One region of the Paenibacillus sp. FSL P2-0173 genome, then DNA from elsewhere that is predicted to be linked to it. Evidence: riboswitches for the same ligand, from Rfam matches in the RefSeq annotation. Region 1 holds a riboswitch; each other region holds the start of a gene.

Region 1 (7,398 bases):
GTACCTCTAGATCAATTTCATTCTTCGGGTTGCGTCGTTGTGCTTCCTCTGCAATGGCACGGACAAAATCAGCGCCTTTGCCATGTCCGCATCTTTCAGGATGCATTCCAAGACCTAGCCGGGTCACACCGATCATAGGAAAATATTGAGCAAATCCCGTCAGCTTATTCTCTTCATCCAGTACGGCAACATATTGCTCTTGGCGAAGCGTGGGACTTCCAAATTCGACTTCAAGCGCCTTCATTTGTTCCCAGGGGAGCCAACCGTATATATTATAAGGTGGATCATAGCGCCACTCACAGATTGCAGCCGCTTGATGCTCGTCCATCGGTACGATCCGATAGTTGGATATTGAGGCCGGCATGTGTTCCATCCTCCTTTTACAGGTACTTCAATCATTAACAACAGATTGTAGACAAGTTGCAGGGGAATGGCAAGCGTGTTTATTTCATACTCAAGTCGGGTATACATTCAATAAGAAGGATTTACTGCTCATATGCTCCCCCAGCGCTGACGGTAAAACCGACGATGTTCGCTAAAATTGAAACCTTTTGAGGCTTCAGTTCGTCAGTAATGATAATAATTGCTGATGTTGTGGACATAAAAAACCGCAATTCGATTCCGGCCAGAATCAAATTGCGGCTAGGGTTAGCTTGCTGTGCGTTAGTTATTCTACGTTGTCGTCATCAGGAATTTCTGAAGCTACAGAATGGTAAGCGTCTGTGCTCATAATTCTTTTTGCACCGACATAGCGGTTAGCGTAATAATTTTCGTTCAGTGAGCTAACTACTACACCACGTGAAGTCGAGGAGTGGGCAAATTTCCCTTCACCTACGAAGATACCTACATGGGAAATGCCTCTTCCTGTGGTGTTGAAGAACACCAGGTCTCCAGGTCTCATTTCGTCGCGGGATACAGAAGATCCCATTTTGAATTGTGATCCGGATTGATGCGGAAGTTTAATTCCCAGTTTGTTGAATACATACATTGTGAAGCCGGAGCAATCGAATCCCTCGAGTGTAGTGCCTCCGCTTCTGTAGCTCGTTCCTTTGGCATCTTGAATGACCTGGTCCATCTTAGAGTCTGCATATGCACTGCCGCCACCGAATGTAAAAGATGTAAAGGCAATGGCAAGACCCATAGCTGCGATCGTTAGCTTCTTCTTCAAAAAAAATATACCCCTTCCAATGCCTGCGAGGTTAGCTTAAGGATTCGGTAGAAGGTTCCCCTATGACCACTCTGTTGCGAGATCAATTCACCCAAACTGGTTCCCCCGCTTCCTAGGTGCCAGGAATTAGGCTTAACTTAAGATGTGCACCTTGGAGAGCAGTATTCACAATAACGTTATTTTTGAGATAAAGGTTACAATAAAGATTACAAAGTTGTTACTATCAGTTCACTGCGATTATTGTAACAAAGACGGCTGGCTTTGGCAAATGTTTCATTGCAAAAAGTTACAAAAAAAATCTGCTCCTAATGTCCAAGGAACAGATGTTGTTAACAGTATTCAGTTATGTGTCGTTTGCGCGGATATGAATCAAGATTTTTCGACAGACGGAAATGAAGTAAAAAACATAAAGGCAGGGCTTAACTTCTACTGGAGATATCGGTATGCCATAGTCTGTACTGCGAACTGATATGCCACAGCCTGACCAGACTAGTAACAAAATGATACGATTGCTGGAGAATGAGCGCCAGCATACCAGTCCAAATCATCGCCACGGTGCCAAATAGACCGAAGACCAGCAGCACACAAGCACCGAGCAAAAGAGATATACCGACAGCTGGGAGGAGCTGGCGAAAGAAGGCGAGCAGGGACGATAGTATGGCGTGACCACCGACAGTCCCCAGTTGCATATACAGGATGCACTGCCGAATGAACCATCCGTATGCCATCCACCCCATGGCATAGGGCAACAAATGAAGCAGGTAAGAGGGAGATTGAAGTGCTCCTGCTACAATAGGGTAGAGTCTCGGTACTACCCAAAAGGCGGGAAGCAGCAGCAGTCCCAACTCGATGGTGTAATACAACAGCGACGACATGCCATGGCGTTTCATACCCTTGAAAAAGGACAGGCTTTGCGGTTCAGTAGCATCGGTATGCAGGCTTTGATATATTCCGGCTCTAATGAAGGGAGTGATCAGTATGCGTAGTACAGTCGCCCCTAGTAGTATCCACAAATAAACATGTACTTCCCGGCTGTCCATCAGAGCAATCTGGCTCTCCATCCAAAACAAGGTCTGTCCCAGCTCGTTTTGACCCTGATCAGGATAACGGAGCAGTAGCGGGATAACGGCAGACTGCACCAGCCGATAGAGAAACACCCCCCACAGTAGTCGATACAGAAATAAAATGATAACGATATAGAATCGTATGCGCACCAGCGCCCAGCCCTCTTTTATAACAGTCCGCATCTATAGACACCTCACCATGACAGACTTCCAAGCAGTGTTTCTAACAGCTTGGTTACACTTACATTCCAACGGGTTTGTTGCTTTTCGTCCAATTCGGCTTTTAGGCTATTGTTAATGTGCTTGTTCTCCAGTGCAATGGTATATAGAGGATCAAGGGTTACATAGGAAACGGGAGAAGTACTTTTGATCCGAAAAGTTGTGCTTTTGCCCGCGCCGTCCCAAGCCTTGAATATCGTGGTACCATCCTTGAAGGTAAATTGGACAGGGATCTTGGGATAATCCGCCCCTTTTTTGCTGACCGTCACGACTGCTTCATATCCATTCTCCAGCTTGTGGTTCGTGATATGATCCACCGAAAAGTCCGCCATCTGGCCGTCATATACATACTGTTCAAAATAGTGGCTCCATGAGCGTCCGGTGGCTCTCTCCACGATACGTTGAAAATCCTGGGAGGATGGATGCTTGAATCGGTACGTCTGGACGTAGGTCCGCATAATCCGATCCATTTTTTTCATACCCACCTGACGTTCAATGCCCCGTAGTACCAGCTTGCCTCGAGAGTAGGCGTTTTGCGCGTACTCAGCAGCCGAGCCGTACTTCCATGACTCGCGGTTTAGCGGCTGTGGGGAGGCTATCTGTCCCGATTGTAATGGCAAGTTGGGGGTAAGCCCATATTCTTGCTCCATAAGCCGCTCCTCTGCATAGGAGGTGAAGCCTTCATCCAGCCACGGCTCCTCAAATTCGTTATTGGCTACCATTCCGTAGAAATATTGATGTCCAATCTCATGAACTAATGTTCGTTCCAGACTATAGCCAGGATTTAGATTACCCGCAGCAGCGGCTGTGATGAGTGTCGGATACTCCATACCGCCGGCTCCATTGCCTGATTTGGGTGGAACCACGATGGATAGGGTGGAATATGGATAAGGCCCGTACCATTTGCTGTAGTACGAAAGAGCGGCCTTCGCTGCGCTCATATAGCGCCCTTTGAGCTCCTTGTGCGACGGGTCAAGGTAGAGCTTGATTTTGACACCAGGGACTTCAGCAGAAGAAAAGGGTTCTTCTACGGTTACAAAGTTGGGTGAAGCGGACCAGGCAAAATCGTGTACATCATCGGCATAAAATTGATATATTTTTTGGCCGTTCTGTCGGACGGCACCACGGGTGGGAAATCCGGTCGCTGCTACGATATGAGTTTCAGGCACCCGAATCCGTACGCTGTAAATTCCAAAATCGGCATAAAACTCGGAGTTACCATGATACTGGTGGAGGTTCCAGCCCTCCTCGGCGCGTCCACGTTGTCCTGCAGTCTCGTAGACGCTGAGCTTCGGGAACCACTGTCCTGCCATTACAAAATCATCTGTCGCACCCATACGAGCGAAGATGGCGGGCAGTTTTACCTCAAACTTCATATATAATGTGATTTCTTCGCCACCTCGTACCGGCTTGGGTAGACGCACCTTCATGAGCGAACGGTCGCCTGCGTTACCGTCATCTGGCTGCACATATTGGATGCGGTGCATGAGAGATAAACCGTCTTCTGTTTTTAGTTCAGTCAGCGTCATGGAGCCAAAGCCGTCTTTGGGCATGGTGTCTCCGCGCAGCTTTCCACCGGATTCCTTCATAAAGGTGGTTTCCATGGAAGAGAAGGCATTCGGGTATAGATGAAGATACAGATCATTCACGGTTTTCTTGCCCGGATGCCTCCAGGTCAGTGTCTCAGTGCCTCGCAAAACCTGTCCTTTTTCCAGAGACACATCAATGTGGTACTCTACCACCCGTTTGCTGAGGATTTCTGTAGCGGGCTGTGGAGGGTTCTTGGGCAGGTCAGGCAGGATGTTTGCCCCTAGAGGCTTGCCCATATTTGGGGCAAGCGCAGACTCAGACAGGGAGCCGTATAGTGGTTGGCCTATGGACTGCGGGTCTGATTGCGATTGGGGCTGCCAGGCAAACCATAACGTCCCTGCGAGGAGACCGAGGGCTAGTGTAGACAATAAAACGATTTTAGTGCGTGCTGGGGTCATACAATGGATACCTCCCGTTGACAAGCATCTACAGCATGTATATGTTTGCTTTCAGGAGATTATTAGTTAAAATATTTATAGTGTAGAATGAGTGTGAAGACGGAAAATGGAGGTCTAGTGACGCATGAGTGAAAATCAGCCGGACGGCAAAAAACAGATTGCACTGAACATTGTCAGTGGCAAGAGTAAACATAAGGGTTTCGGCGCAGGCTCAATCGACCTGAACAGCATGTCCCCGGTCATCATTGACCGAGGAGAAGCGAAAATTGATATCGGTGCCATGCATGCCAAAAGTAAAGTAGAACGTGGTATCAAGTTCTCTACGAATAAAGAGGATGTACCGAATGGACGGCAGGTATGGCTCGTATGGGTAGCCGTGGATCGTACGCCCGAAGGACGTATGTACGGCGGCGCCACCGCCTGCGAGATGCTGATTGACGACGAAGCCAAACGCGGCTGGAAAATCCTCGCCGATCACGTCAACCGTATGGATTACGCGCTCAAGCGTCGTTTCATGCTGGATGATCTCGGCAGCGAAGATAGAGCAGCGCTTAAAAGCCTGCTAATTTCGCATAACGAGGAATGGTGGGACGCTTCGCCTGAGGAATTGAAGCAGGCGCTGGAAGGATAGGCCCAGCGTTAACGCAGTAAAAAAAGCAGCCACTTCTGTGGGCTGCTTTTTTTATTTATCTGAGTTGACACTAACCTTTTAGTAAGTAGTTGTCCTGAAAGTGCATACTTACATATTTGTAGCGCTCACTTTATACTCAAAAATAAATAATACTTAAGGAGGACAATTCTTTGAAAACTCTTGTTATCGTTACACATCCAAGCATCGAGGCATCTGTCATAAATAGGCGATGGGTAGAAGAACTCAAAAAATATCCAGAAAAGTATACTATCCACGAATTGCATAAGGTTTACCCTGACGGGAACATTGATGTGGAAAAAGAGCAGCACTTCATTGAATCACATAGCAATCTCATTTTACAGTTCCCAGTTTATTGGTTTAACAGTCCGCCTCTCCTTAAAAAATGGCTTGACGATGTTTTTGTTTATGGCTGGGCTCATGGTTCAAATGGAGGTGACAAATTAAAGAATCGTAAGGTTGCTTTAGCAGTATCTGCCGGAAGTAAAAAAGAAGATTATAGTGAAGAAGGAAGATATCGCCATACACTTGAGCAGCTATTATCTCCTTTTGAAACAACCTTCCTATATTGCGATGCAGATTATCGTTCGTTCTTTGCGTTTTATGGTACAGAAAAAGAGTCTGGCGAAAATGAGATTGGTACGTCCGAAAGCGAATTGGAGAAAAGCGCACGAGATTATTTGAATTTTATTGACAGCCTGTAATAGGAATGTCTATTGCTGTCCGTCCTCCAGAGCTGGCAAACCATTTTCCTCTCCCCACTCGCACATCATATTTAATAATGGAATGAGAGAAAGGCCACGTTTAGATAGTGAATATTCAACTTTTGGAGGGATCTGGGGAAATTCCTTGCGTATGATAAGGCCATCTGCCTCTAGCTCTTTTAACATGATGCTTAGTGTTTTGAAGGAAATGGTACCGATACTTCGCTTCAGCTCGTTATGTCGCATAACCTTATTTTCAAAAAGCCAATATATAATGATCATTTTATATTTACCGCTTATTAAGGACAACGTATATCCAAAGCCAGTGTCTTTTAGGACCACGCCAGACGGAACACAGGGTTCACTCATAAATTACACTCTCCTTTAGGTAAGTATATAATATGAATGTGCATACTTTACAACTGATCATTATGCAATTTTAGTGAAAGGATGTAAAGTATGCTCGCTATAAAATGTTTCTGTATCTTTAAATGGAGTGATTCTAGAAACGGAGAGGAGCATCTTGACATCCTGGAAAGGCATTCACTATAATTCAGATAGAAATCGCTTCCACTCCTCTTTTTATTCATTTTGTGGAACCGGTTCCTTGAAAGATGTAGTTAAGTCCTATTCACTGTTTATGAATGTAATCTCTAAATAAGGTGGCATCGTTATGTTTAAATGGTTGAAAAAGAAGGCGGCTCCTCGTATTGAAGAATTCGACATGGTAGCACCAATCAAAGGAAAAGTGGTTTCCCTTGAAGAGGTTCCAGATCCTGCGTTCTCTACGAAGGCTATGGGGGAAGGCATCGCTATTCATCCGACTGAAGGTAAAGTGACTGCTCCTTTTACGGGTAAAGTCGTCCACGTGATGGAGAAAAGTAAGCATGCTCTGATCATTGAGCATGAATCTGGTGTACAAATTTTGATACATGTTGGGATTAATACAGTTTCCCTCAAAGGACAAGGGTTTAACCCTCACGTTCAAACAGGAGATAACATTAAAGCAGGGCAATTACTGATGGAGTTTGATCTAGACGCGATTCAACAGGGGGGATTGCCTGTAATTACTCCGGTAATCGTTCCAGACGGGCAAGAGATGATCAGTCATGTGGAGATCTTGGAAGGAACATCTGCCTCTTCAGAAGTACCCGTATTAAGAGTCCACTTAAAAGCCTAGTTCTCATTCAGAAAAGACTAACCAGGAATTCCTGGTTAGTCTTTTCTTTAGATGATTCTCTGATCGGTCAAGGATCGGGCATGACCATGTGATCAAAAGCTAGGATTCACATATTTCAGATATCCGCTGATTACAATTGCCTTCGTACAGCCCTCCATGAAAGCAGATCACTTTTTTAATATCATAAGGCAGCAGGTTTTTAAGAGATTCTTTGGCCATATTGAAATCACAGCAGTATTGCGGGTCTGGAGCCAATAATTTGCTGCTTACTACGCGTAGGGCATCTCCTGCAATCAGGGTTTGACTGGATTTATGATAGAAACTTAGGTGTCCTGGTGTATGACCAGCAGTATCTATAACTACGATCCCCCCACAGAAGGACAATTCCTCTCCGGCAACGATGATGGAGTTTACAATAGCCTTTGG
Region 2 (7,398 bases), on a different contig from region 1:
GCGGTGCATAGCGCTTAAATACGTTACCTTCTCGTGTAATTAAGAATTTAGTAAAATTCCATTTGATCGCTTTGGACCCTAATACCCCCGGAGCAGTTTGGGTCAGGTAACGAAATAAGGGGTGCGCTTGATCGCCATTGACATCTGTCTTGGCGAACATCGGAAAGGTAACACCATAATTGATCTGGCAAAACTCGGAAATCTCCTCGCTGGAACCTGGCTCTTGTTTGGCAAATTGGTTGCTGGGAAATCCCAAAATTTCGAGCCCCTGTTCATGGTACTGGTCATATAGCTCTTGTAGCGCTTTGTATTGGGGGGTTAACCCACATTTGCTGGCAGTGTTCACGATAAGCAGAACGTTCCCTTCATATGTGGATAACGGAATTTGTTTCCCTTGCAGGGTGTGCGCATCATATTCATAAACGGTCATAGTATCTCTCCTTATTCAATATTCAGCAATTAAATTGTAAGCAATTAAAATCGAGGTTGCAAGTTTTGAAAAGCTGTATCAAGCCTTTAGCCGCTGTAAAATCGTATTTTGTTCAAAACAGTAAATCGCACCGCAAATGGAGCGAATTAAGGTGTTTCTTCTTATAAAAGCGGGTTCAATCGGTGTTTAGCTGGTACATATAGCGTATTTTCTTCTCTTTTTACAAAAAAAGGCCAAAAACGCCCTACCCTACGCCAATATTGACATGCTTGTCATTTTCGAAAAGGGATGAAAAACAGAGATTGAAGGAGCTGTGAGAAGCATAGTTGCATTGTAAGCGCTATTATTAATATCCTAGGCTCTAAAGGCCGATTTATAACCCCGCAGTTGAGCTTTACAGTCTTCCATGCGCGGGTGTATGATTCAAGACGTAATTTCAAATTAACTTGAATGAAGCAACAACGAAATGTCTATAGCGCTGAATTTTGCAGTTGCAAAAGCGGGGGAACCAATCGAGATTGTACGGCTTCGGAAGCCGTGTGTCTCATGGGGTGAATTTTCAGGTCAAGTGCCAGAAATAGGGCGACTCTCACGTCCGAATCCGACAGCTAACCTCGTAAGCGTACAGGGAGAGGCAACAAACCGCCGTGTGCAGCCATGGTTTATTTTATCATGGATATGTAAGAAGCCGGAGGAAAGCCTTTTTCCTTCGGCTTCTTTTTGTTGTCTTTTTATACCGGGAGAGGAGCTACTGATGGAAGGTCGGTTAATTATTGTCACTGCACCGAATGAAGCGGGCAGAAGTTTTGTGAAATTGCTTATTTTCAAAAAATTGGCGTTTGCAGTTCTCACGAATAGCGCCCAGGAGGAACGACAGCTCAAAAAAATGGGTGTGGAGCACATTGTCCGCATCAATACCATGCAAGCAGGAAAATGGAATTTTCCAAAAAAAGAAATTGGTAGTGTGTATTTGTTCGAGAACAGCTTGAATCTGACGTGCCGTTTCCTGCAAATATGTCGGCCGCTAACATCGGAATCGATCTATGTTATTACGCACGGCTGTAATCCACAAGGAATTTATCGGGGATTGGGAGCGGATCATGTGATCTACACATTGAACGGAGAGGTGGGTTTTCTGCTGAACGGATAAGCACTTATAACATAGTTGTTTTATGATTTTATGATCAAATAAGAATGGCGATCTGAGGACCGATACGGAGGGTATAAACATGATGGATATATACATGCTGCTCGTCATGGCTGTGAGTTATGGAGTGATACTGCTGTTTGTACGCTGGTGTGATGCGCAGACCTCTAAAGGAGGACGAAGAGGATGATCGTTATACTTGGACTTACGGCTATTGTGTTTATGTATTTAATCTACGCACTCCTGAACCCTGAAAAGTTCTAATCAGCTATAGGGGATAGAGCGGGCGGGAACAACAGATCTGAATATTAAGCATCATAGGTAGCAGGTTTTCGCAAACGTGTGCACACGTTTGGTGCTCTGGAAGCAGGTCTGTTGTTCCAAACGCAGGAGCATTTTGAAGGAGGAATAAAGGATGGAGCTGCTTCAAATTGGAATTGTGATCGTCATATTGCTGCTCTTGGTAAAGCCAGTGGGCACCTATATGTATCATGTATTCTCGAATGAACCCAATCGGACGGATCGGATTTTTGGCGGAACAGAAAAGCTGATTTATAAGATAGTAGGATTGAAGAAGCTGGAGAGCATGCGTTGGACTACGTATGTTATGAGTTTCATTGCAACGAATGTCGTGCTTGTGGCGATCAGCTACTTGCTGTTGCGTTTACAGGGAATGCTTCCCGGTAATCCGGCTGGAAACAGTAATATGGAAGCATCACTAGCTTTTAATACGGTAATCAGCTTTATGACGAATACGAATCTCCAACATTATAGCGGAGAAAGCGGGCTTACGTATCTGACACAGATGGCGTTCGTCACGATGATGATGTTCACTTCGGCTGCTTCCGGTTTTGCGGTTGCTGCGGCTTTTATGAGAGGATTGACGCGGCGCGGTGAAGGGATGGGCAATTTCTTTCAAGATTTTATTAAAGCCATTATAAGGATTTTCCTGCCGCTGGCCTTTGTGCTTACGCTGGTGCTGGTTGGATTGAAGGTACCACAGACGCTACAGCCTACGGCGGATCTTACGACGCTGAGCGGAACACAGCAGCAGATTTCTATGGGGCCCATTGCTTCTCTGGAGTCCATCAAGCATTTGGGGACGAATGGAGGCGGTTATGCGGGAGCTAACTCTGCGCATCCTTTTGAAAATCCAAGTCCTTGGACGAACGTGCTGGAAATTTTGGCAATGTGGATAATGCCGGCTTCGTTGCCGTATACCTTTGGATTGTTTGCCCGTAATCGTAAGCAGGGCTGGATTATTTTTAGCTCCATGATGGTATTGTTTCTTATTTTTCTATCTATTACGTACGTGTCTGAAAAGACAGGTAACCCGTTAATCCAGACACTGGGTGTGGATGCTTCTCAAGGAAGCATGGAAGGGAAAGAGGTTCGTTTCGGCATTGGACAATCGGCTTTATTCACTGCGGTCACAACAGCGGCAACGACAGGTTCGGTCAATAATATGCATGATACACTAACCCCACTGGGTGGCATGGCTGCTTTGGGAGAAATGATGCTAAACGTCATTTTTGGCGGCAAGGGTGTCGGGCTGATGAATATGCTGATGTATGCGATTCTGGGTGTGTTTATATGCGGACTGATGGTCGGGAGAACTCCGGAATTTATGGGAAGGAAAATTGAAGGCAAGGAAATGAAGCTGATCGCGATTGCCATTTTGGTACATCCGTTCCTCATTCTCGCCCCAACTGCGCTTGCGTTTATGAGTCATTGGGGATACGACGCGGTCACTAACCCTGGCTATCACGGGTTGACTCAGGTGCTCTATGAATATGCGTCATCTGCTGCAAATAACGGTTCGGGATTTGAAGGTCTTTCGGATAACAACGTATTCTGGAACATGACAACGGGGCTGGTTATGTTCTTCGGACGATATGTATCTATGATTGCATTGTTGGCTGTGGCGGCTTCATTGAATGCCAAAGCACCGACTCCGGTGACGACGGGGACACTGCGTACGGACAACAAGTTATTTGGAGCCATTCTGATCGGGGTCGTGCTGCTGATTGGTGCGTTGACCTTTTTACCCGTTATCGTATTGGGACCTGTTGCTGAATTTTTGACCATGTGAAGAAGAAAATGAGAATGGATGAACGGGGTGTTTGATCATGAAGGAACAACGCAAACACATGCTGGACAGAAGCATCTTGAAGCATGCGATCAAGGATAGCTTTATAAAATTAAATCCGATGATTATGATGAAGAATCCTGTCATGTTCGTCGTGGAGATCGGTACATTGGTCGTGCTGCTAATGTTACTGCTTCCCGGTTATTTTGGAACTGGCAAGGAAATGGGCTTTAACCTGGCCGTGTTTGTTATTCTGTTGTTTACGTTGCTTTTTGCTAATTTTGCCGAAGCGCTCGCGGAGGGGCGGGGTAAGGCACAAGCTGCCTCTTTAAAAAAATCCAAGCAGGATACGCAAGCTAACAAGCTCATCGGAAATGACATTCAGGTGGTTAGCTCAACCGAATTGCGTAAGGGGGACGTGGTTATTGTCTCCCAGGGCGAAATGATCCCAAGCGATGGTGAGGTCATTGAAGGTCTGGCTTCGGTGGATGAATCTGCAATTACGGGCGAATCGGCTCCGGTCATCAAGGAATCGGGTGGTGATTTTTGCTCGGTAACCGGCGGGACGCGAGTGGTCAGTGACCGGATTAAGGTGCGGATTACGACAGAGCCGGGCGAGACATTTATTGATAAAATGATTTCGCTCGTGGAAGGCGCACAGCGGCAAAAAACGCCGAATGAGATTGCACTGAACACTTTGCTGATTAGCTTAACGATTATTTTTCTAATTGTAGTGGTTACGCTAGCGCCGATTGCCCGTCATTTTAACATTGATTTGCCTGTTCCTGTGCTGATTTCGTTGCTAGTCTGTCTGATTCCAACCACGATTGGAGGACTGCTGTCAGCCATCGGGATTGCCGGTATGGACCGGGTCACCCAGTTTAACGTGCTGGCCATGTCAGGCAAGGCGGTAGAAGCTTCTGGGGATATCAACACGATGATTTTGGATAAAACAGGTACAATCACCTTCGGGAACCGAATGGCGAGTGAATTCGTGCCTGTAGAGGGCGTGGAGAAGGCAAAGTTAGTGAAGTGGGCAGCGATTAGCTCTATGAAGGATGAGACGCCAGAGGGTCGCTCGGTTCTCGAGTTGATGCGCAAACAGGAGCATACGCTGGATGCATCCTTGGCAGCAGGTGGAACCTTTATCGAATTCAAGGCGGAGACCCGGATGAGTGGTCTGGATCTGGCCGATGGACGAAAGGTACGCAAAGGCGCGGTGGATTCTGTTCGGCAATGGATCGTCTCGCAAAACGGCAGTGTTCCAGCTGATCTGGAGGAAATAGCGAATCAGGTAGCCTCTGAAGGAGGTACACCGCTGGCAGTCGCGCTGGATGATCAGATATACGGCATTATTTATCTGAAGGATACAGTGAAGCCAGGCATGAAGGAACGGTTTGATCAGCTCCGGGAAATGGGTATCCGTACGATCATGTGTACCGGAGATAATCCACTGACAGCAGCTACAATTGCACGAGAAGCGGGTGTGGACGACTTTGTAGCTGAGAGCAAGCCGGAGGACAAAATAGCGGTTATCCGACGTGAGCAGGAACAGGGTAAGCTGGTTGCTATGACCGGAGACGGCACCAATGATGCACCTGCGCTGGCGCAAGCGGATGTCGGTCTTGCCATGAATAGCGGCACAGTCGCGGCCAAAGAAGCGGCTAATATGGTGGACTTAGATTCCGATCCGTCCAAAATTATTGAGGTGGTCGCGATCGGCAAGCAGCTGCTTATGACGCGCGGAGCATTGACAACGTTCAGCATTGCAAACGATGTTGCCAAATATTTTGCCATCATCCCGGCGATGTTCATGCTGGCCATTCCACAAATGGGCGCTTTGAACGTCATGGGGCTTGGCTCCCCGCTGTCCGCTATTTTGTCGGCGCTGATCTTTAACGCGGTTATTATTCCGCTTCTGATTCCGCTGGCCATGAAGGGCGTGAAGTATAAGCCGATGAGCTCGGATCGCCTGCTGGGACGGAATTTGCTGATTTACGGTCTGGGCGGTATGGTCGTACCGTTTGTTGGCATTAAGGCCATTGATTTGTTGGTGCATTTGTGGATTTAGCGCAGAAAGGGTGAGCGACATGAGTGGTTTTTATCGGATGATGTCTGGACGCAGATTTGCTGCGCACGAAAAAGCCGAATCTGGCGGGCAAGGTCATAACAAACGTACAGGGACCGGGACAGTGTCGGAAGGACAACCGGAGAGACAAGAGATGCGAGGAAGTGCAGTTATTGGAGTGGCTTTGCGAACTTCAGTGCTGATGATTCTCTTGTGCGGTTTGGCATATCCGCTAGTCAGTACAGGAGTAGCGCAAGTTCTGTTTCCACAGCAAGCAAACGGCAGTATGCTTCGTGACGCGGAGGGGCGGGTGGTCGGCTCCGAACTGATTGGGCAGTCCTTTGCCGATTCGGCGTTTTTTCAAGGTCGGGTATCGAGCGTTGATTACAATGGGGCTGGTTCAGGCTCAAGCAACTACGCGCCGTCGAATCCAGCCTTGATACAGCGAGTCAAGGACTCTATTGCGGATTGGCAGAAGCATAACCCGGATGTACCCGTCAGTCAGGTTCCGGTGGACCTGATTACGAACTCCGGCTCCGGTCTGGACCCGCACATCTCGCCACAGGCGGCACGGGTGCAAATTCCGCGCATTAGTGGCTTGACGGGTATCCCGCAGGATCAACTGAGAGCACTGGTGCAGGAGCAGACAGAAGGCCGCAGCGCCGGGGTTTTCGGTGAGCCGCGTGTGAACGTGCTCAAGCTGAATCTCGCGCTTGAGGCGCAAATGAAGGTAGAGCCTGCCAAGCGTTGAGAATATAATAAATTGATTTGTCTGATAATTAAGTTAAAATAGTACTCATATATGATCAAGGAGGCGGTCCAAATGGTAACGATGAATAAGCGGACAGACTATAGAAGGACAGCGCCTACTCGTCCATAAACTGCGTGGTTTCTTCTTGATGAGGGTAACCAATAATATGCAAGATTATAAATTTTTTAAAATGAATGATTTTTCAGATCATCAGATTGCTCGAATACGAATGTTGGAACAACTATGCAAGAATTTCGACGGATCAAGTTTAAGAGTGGGCATAGAAAGCCTTAAAGAAAACGGTGGAGATAAAGCGATCCTTTGCCAATTGGGCAACCAGTTGATTGGCTATCTCAGTTGGTATACATCAGATGAAATCGAAGCTAATATTAACGCTATGGTTCATCCTAATTATCGGCGCCAGGGTGTATTCCGCTCCTTAATGTACAATGCTGCAGCTGAGATACAATTACAAGGCATCAAAGCATGTCGCATCAGAATCCCGTCCAATTCAATACCTGGAATAGATTGTGTGAAGCACTTGGGGGCCAACTTTAGTACGTCTGAATTCTCCATGAATTTAAATCGGTTCCAATCTGATAGGTTACATCAATCCGGCTTAGTTTTGCGGCTAGAAGAAGATCAGGATTTTGATTTTATGGTTGAATGTTCATCGCAAGCTTTTGGTGATTCCGAGTCTTGGACAAAGAACTATTTTAAGCATACGAGAGAACCAGAACGTGTAACTTACCTCGCTGTAGATAGACTGACACCGGTCGGAATGATTCGAGTCAATCATGTTCATATGGATACAGCTGTTGTTCATGATTTCTGTGTACATCCATTATACCAAGGCAAAGGGTATGGCCGTGAAATTCTTGCTTGTTTGGTGAAAATTTTGCTTGCCAAGCAG
Region 3 (7,398 bases), on a different contig from region 1:
ACATTCAGCTTTTCACGGATGGTATGAGCCAAATCCACCTGATAGCCGGCACGCGCAGACGGGCCTCCGCCAGAACCAATCGGACCCTCACCACCAGAAGAGATATGGAAAATGTCCACACCCGCATCACGATATCGTTCCCCTACGTCTGTTATGTATTCCACATTATATCCATCCTCGACGTATTCTTTGGCAGAAATCCGCATAAGCACAGGCATATCAGCAGGAAGAACCTCTTTAACAGCATGTATGACCTCAACACCGAACAGTGACAAATCCTGCCCATATTCATCTTCTCTGGCATTTGTTAAAGGCGAATGAAATTGATGGATCAGATAGCCGTGAGCGCCATGTATCTCGACCGTGTCAAAACCTGCTTCCACCGCGCGGCGCGCGCCTTCTTTGTATGCCTGAACCAGTTCCCTGACTTCAGCTGTCTTTAAGGCGTGCGGCTCTTTAAAGCGTTCGCTAAAAGGAATCGAGGAAGGACCCACAGGTTGCTCAGCATCTTCAGCCTTGCGTCCAGCGTGGCCTAGTTGAATGCCAATTTTGGCACCATACTTGTGAACTTCCTCTACAATCTTACGATATGCAGGAATATGTTCGTCACTCCAAATACCCAAATCACGATCTGTAATACGTCCATCTGGATGGACCGCTGTCATTTCCACAATAATAAGTCCAGTGCCTCCTACTGCCCGGCTCACATAATGGACATGATGCCAATCCGTTGGATTTCCGTCCTTGGCCTCCACGCTGTATTGGCACATCGGGGGCATGACAATCCGATTTTTTAAAGAAAGCCCCTTTAATTGATAAGGAGTAAACAAGTCGGTCACTTTTATCCATCCTTCCTTCAATTCCATGTCTGTATAATTATGAATTGCATCCCCATTATACACCAGCTGTCACGGTATACCGAATTCGTTGTAAGGCTAAAACTTGCGAAAATGCTCCTGTTTTCGGTCATGTTTAAGAGAATATGTACGTTTAGCTCCATCATCTTCATTGATAATCGTTTCATCGTGGACTTCTTTCCAGTCGTTTATGAGCCGAACTTGGTAACCAGCATATTTTTAATAGGACAGGTACATAATAGTCGAGAGCACCACTAGGTATCACTGCACGGAAAGGGGGGATACATATGCCGTACAGGGGAGTGTTGCCAGGCTTGGCACTGTTACTAGCATTTTCAAGTTTACCCGTTCACGCGGATGCGCCTCCCAACATCGGAACGCCCCATCCCAAGGAAGCAGCTGTTGCTTCTTCTGTACAACAGAGCACAGATCGAGCAACTCCTACATTAGCAATGCTGCGAAAAAAACATGCGGACATTTTTAAAATGTGCGGCCCACACACCCGCCAAATTGCCCTAACCTTTGATGATGTGCCCGATTCTAGGTATACGCCGCAGGTTTTGGACGTATTACACGCCAACGGCATCAAAGCTACATTTTTCATCGTCGGTCACCGTGCGGAAAAGCATCCTGGGATCATACGCCGTATTATCCGTGAAGGCCATGCTATAGGAAACCATTCCTATACTCATCCGGATTTTAGGAAGGCCACACCAGAACGCTTTCGCAACCAGATTACAAAAACAGAACGTATTTTACAAGCCAGCGCAGGTTTTCGCCCCAAGTTGATTCGTCCACCCTACGGTGAAATCACGGAGCCTCAAATCCAGTGGGCACGTCGTCATGGCTACATGATTGTCAATTGGAATGTAGACTCTCTCGACTGGAAGGGACTAAGTAAAACACAAATTCAGCGCAATGTGATCCCAGCTACTGGGCCTGGCTCTATTATTTTAATGCACGCAGGTGGAGGTCAAAGTTCCAACTTGCAAGGCACTGTTCAAGCTCTGCCGGGTCTAATTCACTCTCTAAAAGCTAAGGGCTACAAATTTGTCACAGTCCCCCGGCTACTCCACACATCGGAACAGAAATAACCATATGTTTATGATTGAGCTACAAGCTAAAGCAACGTAAAAAGGCTGTCTTACCAGCAGAAGTTTTCTGCTCGTCAAGACAGCCTTTTTTATGGATAGGACCTGATAAGAGTCTGACCTAGTTATATGCGGTAGGATACAGGCATTAAGTTTACATAATATATATTATGTTTAATTAAACCATATATACGTATAATGCTATTTATCAATAACGTACAGCTTCACATTTTGAAATCCAAAGTCGTTCACAAATGATTTGTTGCCAGGAATAAAGATATCAATCCGTTTTCCTGTAATGGCGCTGCCCTGATCGCGAGCGACAGCTACAAAAGAATGATCCGGCAAACCTGGGTGGGAATAGCCTGTAACCAGCACTTTCGTGCCCATCGGAATGACGTTCGGGTCTACCGCAATTGTACCTAGTTTAAGCGGATTGCCGTAGTAGTCCACTGCTCCCCATTTACCATTCTCATCGGCTGCGGCAGAATACGCAGTAGCCTTAACGTCAACTATTTTGCTATAGTTAAATGTTTTGCCCCACGCTTCAATCGTTGGCCCCTCATTCGCTGGTGCTTTCTCCGTAAGAAGCTGCGGCTTCGAATCCGAAGCTGCATTCACACTTTTTTCACCAGGTACCTTAATTTGCAGACCTGCATATATATTGTTAGAGGCAATGTTTGGGTTCGCCTTCGTCAGCTCGTCCACTGATACTCCATAACGTTGAGCAAGCAAAAAGAAGGTATCGCCATCTTTGGCAGTATGAAGCGAAGCAGCATCCGCTACTCCAGCTGTCTGTGCCAGCCCTGCAATGGCTGCGGCAAGCACCGCAAATTTCATGGTTTTTCCAATATGTTTTAGATGTTTCAAAGATATGTACCTCCTCTGTTATGCCTGCGAAGTTAGCTGTCGGATTCGGACTCAGGAGAAGCCCTATGCTTGTGCAATTCACCCCTAGGCATATTCCATATCGTCTTATGACGTTTCGGAAAGACTGCCGTTGTTACGTCCCCCGCACTTCCCATAGTTTGGGCCCAGCATTCAGCGTTTGTCATAACCGCATGCTGTCCCGGTAAGTTTTGGCTTACTGCATAATATCACAATTTTGTAACCTTATCCGCATGAAAATGTTGGGAACCTTGAACATCATACTATAATCGTTACAATTTTGTCACCAAGAAATCGATATTTGTTACGAAAATATGGTGAAATGGTGACAAAAAAAGAAAAAGCCCTCCGTCAAACGGAGGGCTTTTTTATAGCTCATATCAGCACTTTCTTACAATACTTTGGCAAGAAAATCACGGGTGCGATCATGGCTTGGAGTACCAAATACCTGCTCTGGTGTACCTTGTTCCACAATTTGACCGTTATCCATAAAGATGATTCGATCGCCTACCTCGCGGGCAAAGCCCATTTCATGCGTCACGATTACCATGGTCATGCCGCCTTCGGCGAGCTTCTTCATTACATCCAGAACCTCTCCAACCATTTCAGGGTCCAATGCAGAAGTCGGCTCATCGAACAGCATTACGTGCGGCTGCATGGCCAAAGCACGCGCAATCGCAATACGTTGCTTCTGACCACCGGATAGCTGGTTCGGATAGGTATTCTTCTTATCCTCAAGCCCTACGGTACGCAGGAGTTCTAGCGCAATTTTTTCCGCTTCCTTCCCTGACTGTCTTCTAACCTGCGTTGGTGCAAGCGTCAGGTTCTGCAACACTGTTTTATGCGGGAACAGATTAAAATGCTGGAACACCATCCCCATCTTCTCCCGGGTTACATTAATATTATGACCACGAGCTGTAATCGGCTCGCCCTCAAACAAAATCTCCCCGTCCGTAGGCTGTTCTAGCAGATTCATGCAACGTAAAAACGTACTCTTCCCCGAACCGCTGGGACCGATGATGACGACGACTTCACCTTTGGCGATATCTATATCAATGCCTTTTAAAATCTCATTCTTGCCGAACGATTTACGCAGTTGTTTAACGGTGATCACTGGCTCTCAACTTCCTTTCCCATAAACCCAGCAGCTTAGACAAGCTGAATGTCATTACAAAATAAATAGCGGCTGCGATTACGAACGGACTTAATCCTTCGTAGGTAATGTTCTTAATGACCTGGGCCTGATACATAATATCCACCATCCCAATGGTCGAAATAATGGATGATTCTTTAATGATCGTAATAAACTCATTACCGATAGCAGGCAAAATAGATTTAAATGCTTGCGGCAAAATGACATGACGCATAGCTTTGCCTCGTCCCATACCCAATGAACGGGCAGCCTCCATCTGTCCACGGTCTACTGCCTGGATACCTGCACGGAAAATTTCAGCCAGATATGCCGAGCTATTCAGAGACAATGTGATTATACCAGACTGGAGTGGAGTAAAATTGACACCAAGCGTCAAAGCAACCCCGTAGTGAATAATCATGAGTTGCACCAGCATAGGTGTGCCACGCAGTATCTCTACATAAGTGGTACCTAACCACTCAATGATGCGTACTCCACTCATACGTAGCAAGGATATGATCAGACCAATGATGAATCCGAACAGTACTCCGAGCGCAGACAGCAACAAGGTGTAGCCGATACCCGTAGCGTATAAACTGCGGTATTTCCAAAAAATATCTACAATGTTATTAGAAGAAACCTGACGATCAGCAGAAAGTGCACTCGCTTCCGTGGAAAACTTCTCAATCGACCCGTCTGCTTTCAGGCGAGCCAACGTTTTATTTACAGAAGCAAGCAATTCTGCATTCCCTTTACGGATACCTACAGCTGTTTCTGCTCCCGCATCCTCAGGCACAGCCTTGGCAAGGGTTACGGTACCGTCTAACGTGTATCCTTTAGCAACCGTATCTTCGATCACGACAGCGTTCACACGCTGGGTCCGCAGCTGGAGTACCAGGTCAGATATTTTATCCAGTGAAGTTACAGAGGCATTGGGCACTTTTTGAGCAATCTCTTCCTGAATACTTCCCTTTTGTGCTCCGATCTTCTCGCCTTTCAAAGCATCCATCGTCGGATATTTGTCTTTATCCTCTGGGCGTACCATGATGACTTGCTTGGAGCGATAGTATACATCCGAAAAATCAATACTCTTTCTGCGTTCATCCGTTGGTGTCATACCGGACAGTACCAAGTCTACACGACCACTTTGCAGAGCAGGCAGCAAAGAGTCAAAACTCATGTCTTCAGGGACCATCTCCGCATCCAAATCTTTGGCGATTTCCTTGGCGATATCCACATCGAACCCAACAATGGTATCCTTACCGTTAATGACTTTATGAAACTCATACGGCGGAAAGTCGGCACTCATGCCCACTACAAGTTTTTTCTGTGGCTTTGCTTCCGTTCCGTATGCATTGAGCATGGGAAGACCAGTCAACAGCAAGATAACCGCCGTCAAAACCAGGGCGGTAAAACGATATGCCTTTTTCAATCTTTTTTTCTCTCCTTAAATTCTTTATAATAAATAAGATTGTGTCATTATAAATGAATATGCATGATTATGCAATGAATGTTATAGTACAATTTCAGCATACCTAACGCAGTACCTACATTACAGCTTATATAAAGGAGTTTTCAGCATGGATTTTAAACAGACCATTCAACAGACCATTGAGCAGCATGCCCCACGGTTTAAGAACATTTCGTTATATATTGGCGCAAATCCTGAACTTGGAAACGAGGAATTTCTGGCCGCTGCCCGTTTAAAAGAAGAACTGGTTTTTCACGGATTTGAGGTCCAGGCACCTGTATTGGGCATAGAAACAGCCTTTATTGCAACTTACAAAGCTGCAAAACCCGGACCGGTTGTCGCTTTTCTGGCAGAATATGACGCTCTGAAAGGTCTAGGACACGCCTGTGGGCACCATCTGATATGTATGATGAGTACCGGTGCTGCCGTCGGCCTCAAGTCGATCATCGACGAAACTGGTGGAGAAGTACGGGTATACGGCACACCTGCCGAAGAAACACGCGGTGCAAAGGTCCCTATGGCCGCTGCCGGATTGTTTGATGATTGCGACATCGCACTTATGACGCATCCTTATGACCGTTACGAAAAATCAGGCAAATCACTGGCGATTGATGCTGTACAATTCGAATTTTTTGGTCAATCTGCTCACGCGGCTGCCAGCCCGCACGAAGGCATTAATGCGCTGGACGCTGTGATTCAAACGTTCAATGGCATCAATGCGTTCCGTCAACAAGTAAAAAGTACAGTGCGTATCCATGGGATCATTAACCAGGGTGGGCAAGCAGCCAATATTATTCCTGATTACGCCTCAGCCCAATTTTATGTGAGAGCGGCTACACGTCAAGAACTGAACCCACTGACTCGCCGTGTTATTCAAATTGCTGAAGGAGCTGCTTTACAGGCCGGGTGTCGTTTGGAGACCTCCAATTATGAGACTTCTTATGATGAAATGGTCACGAACCGTGTACTTTCCGATGCGTTTACCGCAAATTTGGTGCAGGCTGGCATTTCACAAGAAGATATAACGGAAGGCGAAGATCACGGCTCCATGGATATCGGAAATGTATCGCTTCATTGCCCTGCTATCCATCCTTACATTCAAGTTATTGACGAGAAGCATGCCTTGCATACACCAGAATTCCGCGATTTGGCGATGCAGGACCGGGCCATGGAAGGAATGCTGCTGGCTGCGAGAACTTTGGCATGGACTGCTTGCGATGTAATCACGAATCCTGAACTGCTAGCCCGGATAAAAAAAGAATTCGCTCTGCTGAATAACGAACGCTAAATCTTAATTCCGTGTTCTTTCAGAAAGGAGTAGTCAGCCATCATGGATAGTATGAGCAGCTTTTGGACGTTGTTTATTGTGGTGATCCTCATCATTTTTTGGTTTATATTCCGTGCAATACGCAGAAACCGGGGAAACAGAAAAACACGGAGCCGGAATGCTTTTTTCCTCAGCTCCCCATCCCCTTCGTCCCTTGCGCAGGAGCGTCATCCAGAGATTACAGAGCTGATGCAGCTACTGGAGCAATCCATTCCCGCCTCCTATGCTCATAGTGTAAGGAGTCGTGTAATCGAAGCCCACCCTGAGCTGACGGAGCAAGAATATGATTGGCGCTGGCATGAGCTAAAACGATATTTTATGCTATGCGCGATTATGAATCGAGTGCCTATGTTCAGTAGTGATGTGGATGAATTATGGCACGAAATGTTGATGTTTACCCGCGAATATCAGCAATTCTCGGAAGCTTTTTTTGGTCGTATGCTTCACCATGCGCCTCATTCTGGCGGCTCTCGGCCGATGCCTGAGGAGCGGGCGTGGTTTGACTGGTTGTATGTAGAATGCTTTGGCTGGAACCGCTATAGCGCCAGTTTGTGGGGAACTTTTTTTAATCATCCATTACCGAGCGACGAGCTTTCGCGCTATTACAAACTCACAACTTCCGCGCAGCCAGC

The links. Region 1 has a riboswitch for cyclic di-AMP ahead of MKX30_RS26275 (C40 family peptidase). Riboswitches for the same ligand answer to the same signal wherever they lie in the genome.
Region 2: linked by a shared signal. The riboswitch ahead of MKX30_RS14800 (hypothetical protein) and the one ahead of MKX30_RS26275 (C40 family peptidase) in region 1 are both predicted to bind cyclic di-AMP.
Region 3: linked by a shared signal. The riboswitch ahead of MKX30_RS02020 (3D domain-containing protein) and the one ahead of MKX30_RS26275 (C40 family peptidase) in region 1 are both predicted to bind cyclic di-AMP.

What each region holds. Positions count from the first base shown of each region.
Region 1 covers NZ_JBBOYK010000008.1:40,821-48,218, reverse strand. The annotation lists gene MKX30_RS26280 (GNAT family N-acetyltransferase) at 1-364, opposite strand, end outside; gene MKX30_RS26275 (C40 family peptidase) at 668-1,168, opposite strand; cyclic di-AMP (ydaO/yuaA leader) riboswitch at 1,174-1,311, opposite strand; gene MKX30_RS26270 (hypothetical protein) at 1,588-2,415, opposite strand; gene MKX30_RS26265 (M1 family metallopeptidase) at 2,427-4,439, opposite strand; gene MKX30_RS26260 (YwhD family protein) at 4,564-5,070, shown strand; gene MKX30_RS26255 (NAD(P)H-dependent oxidoreductase) at 5,241-5,792, shown strand; gene MKX30_RS26250 (winged helix-turn-helix transcriptional regulator) at 5,802-6,161, opposite strand; gene MKX30_RS26245 (PTS sugar transporter subunit IIA) at 6,466-6,972, shown strand; gene MKX30_RS26240 (MBL fold metallo-hydrolase) at 7,072-7,398, opposite strand, start outside.
Region 2 covers NZ_JBBOYK010000002.1:969,553-976,950, reverse strand. The annotation lists gene MKX30_RS14805 (glutathione peroxidase) at 1-430, opposite strand, end outside; cyclic di-AMP (ydaO/yuaA leader) riboswitch at 897-1,069, shown strand; gene MKX30_RS14800 (hypothetical protein) at 1,185-1,580, shown strand; gene MKX30_RS27405 (potassium-transporting ATPase subunit F) at 1,764-1,841, shown strand; gene kdpA (potassium-transporting ATPase subunit KdpA) at 1,993-3,669, shown strand; gene kdpB (potassium-transporting ATPase subunit KdpB) at 3,707-5,737, shown strand; gene kdpC (potassium-transporting ATPase subunit KdpC) at 5,757-6,485, shown strand; gene MKX30_RS14780 (GNAT family N-acetyltransferase) at 6,652-7,398, shown strand, end outside.
Region 3 covers NZ_JBBOYK010000001.1:500,925-508,322, forward strand. The annotation lists gene MKX30_RS02010 (NADH:flavin oxidoreductase/NADH oxidase) at 1-839, opposite strand, end outside; gene MKX30_RS02015 (polysaccharide deacetylase family protein) at 1,145-1,951, shown strand; gene MKX30_RS02020 (3D domain-containing protein) at 2,150-2,818, opposite strand; cyclic di-AMP (ydaO/yuaA leader) riboswitch at 2,825-2,993, opposite strand; gene MKX30_RS02025 (amino acid ABC transporter ATP-binding protein) at 3,228-3,950, opposite strand; gene MKX30_RS02030 (ABC transporter substrate-binding protein/permease) at 3,937-5,400, opposite strand; gene MKX30_RS02035 (M20 family metallopeptidase) at 5,549-6,727, shown strand; gene MKX30_RS02040 (hypothetical protein) at 6,770-7,398, shown strand, end outside.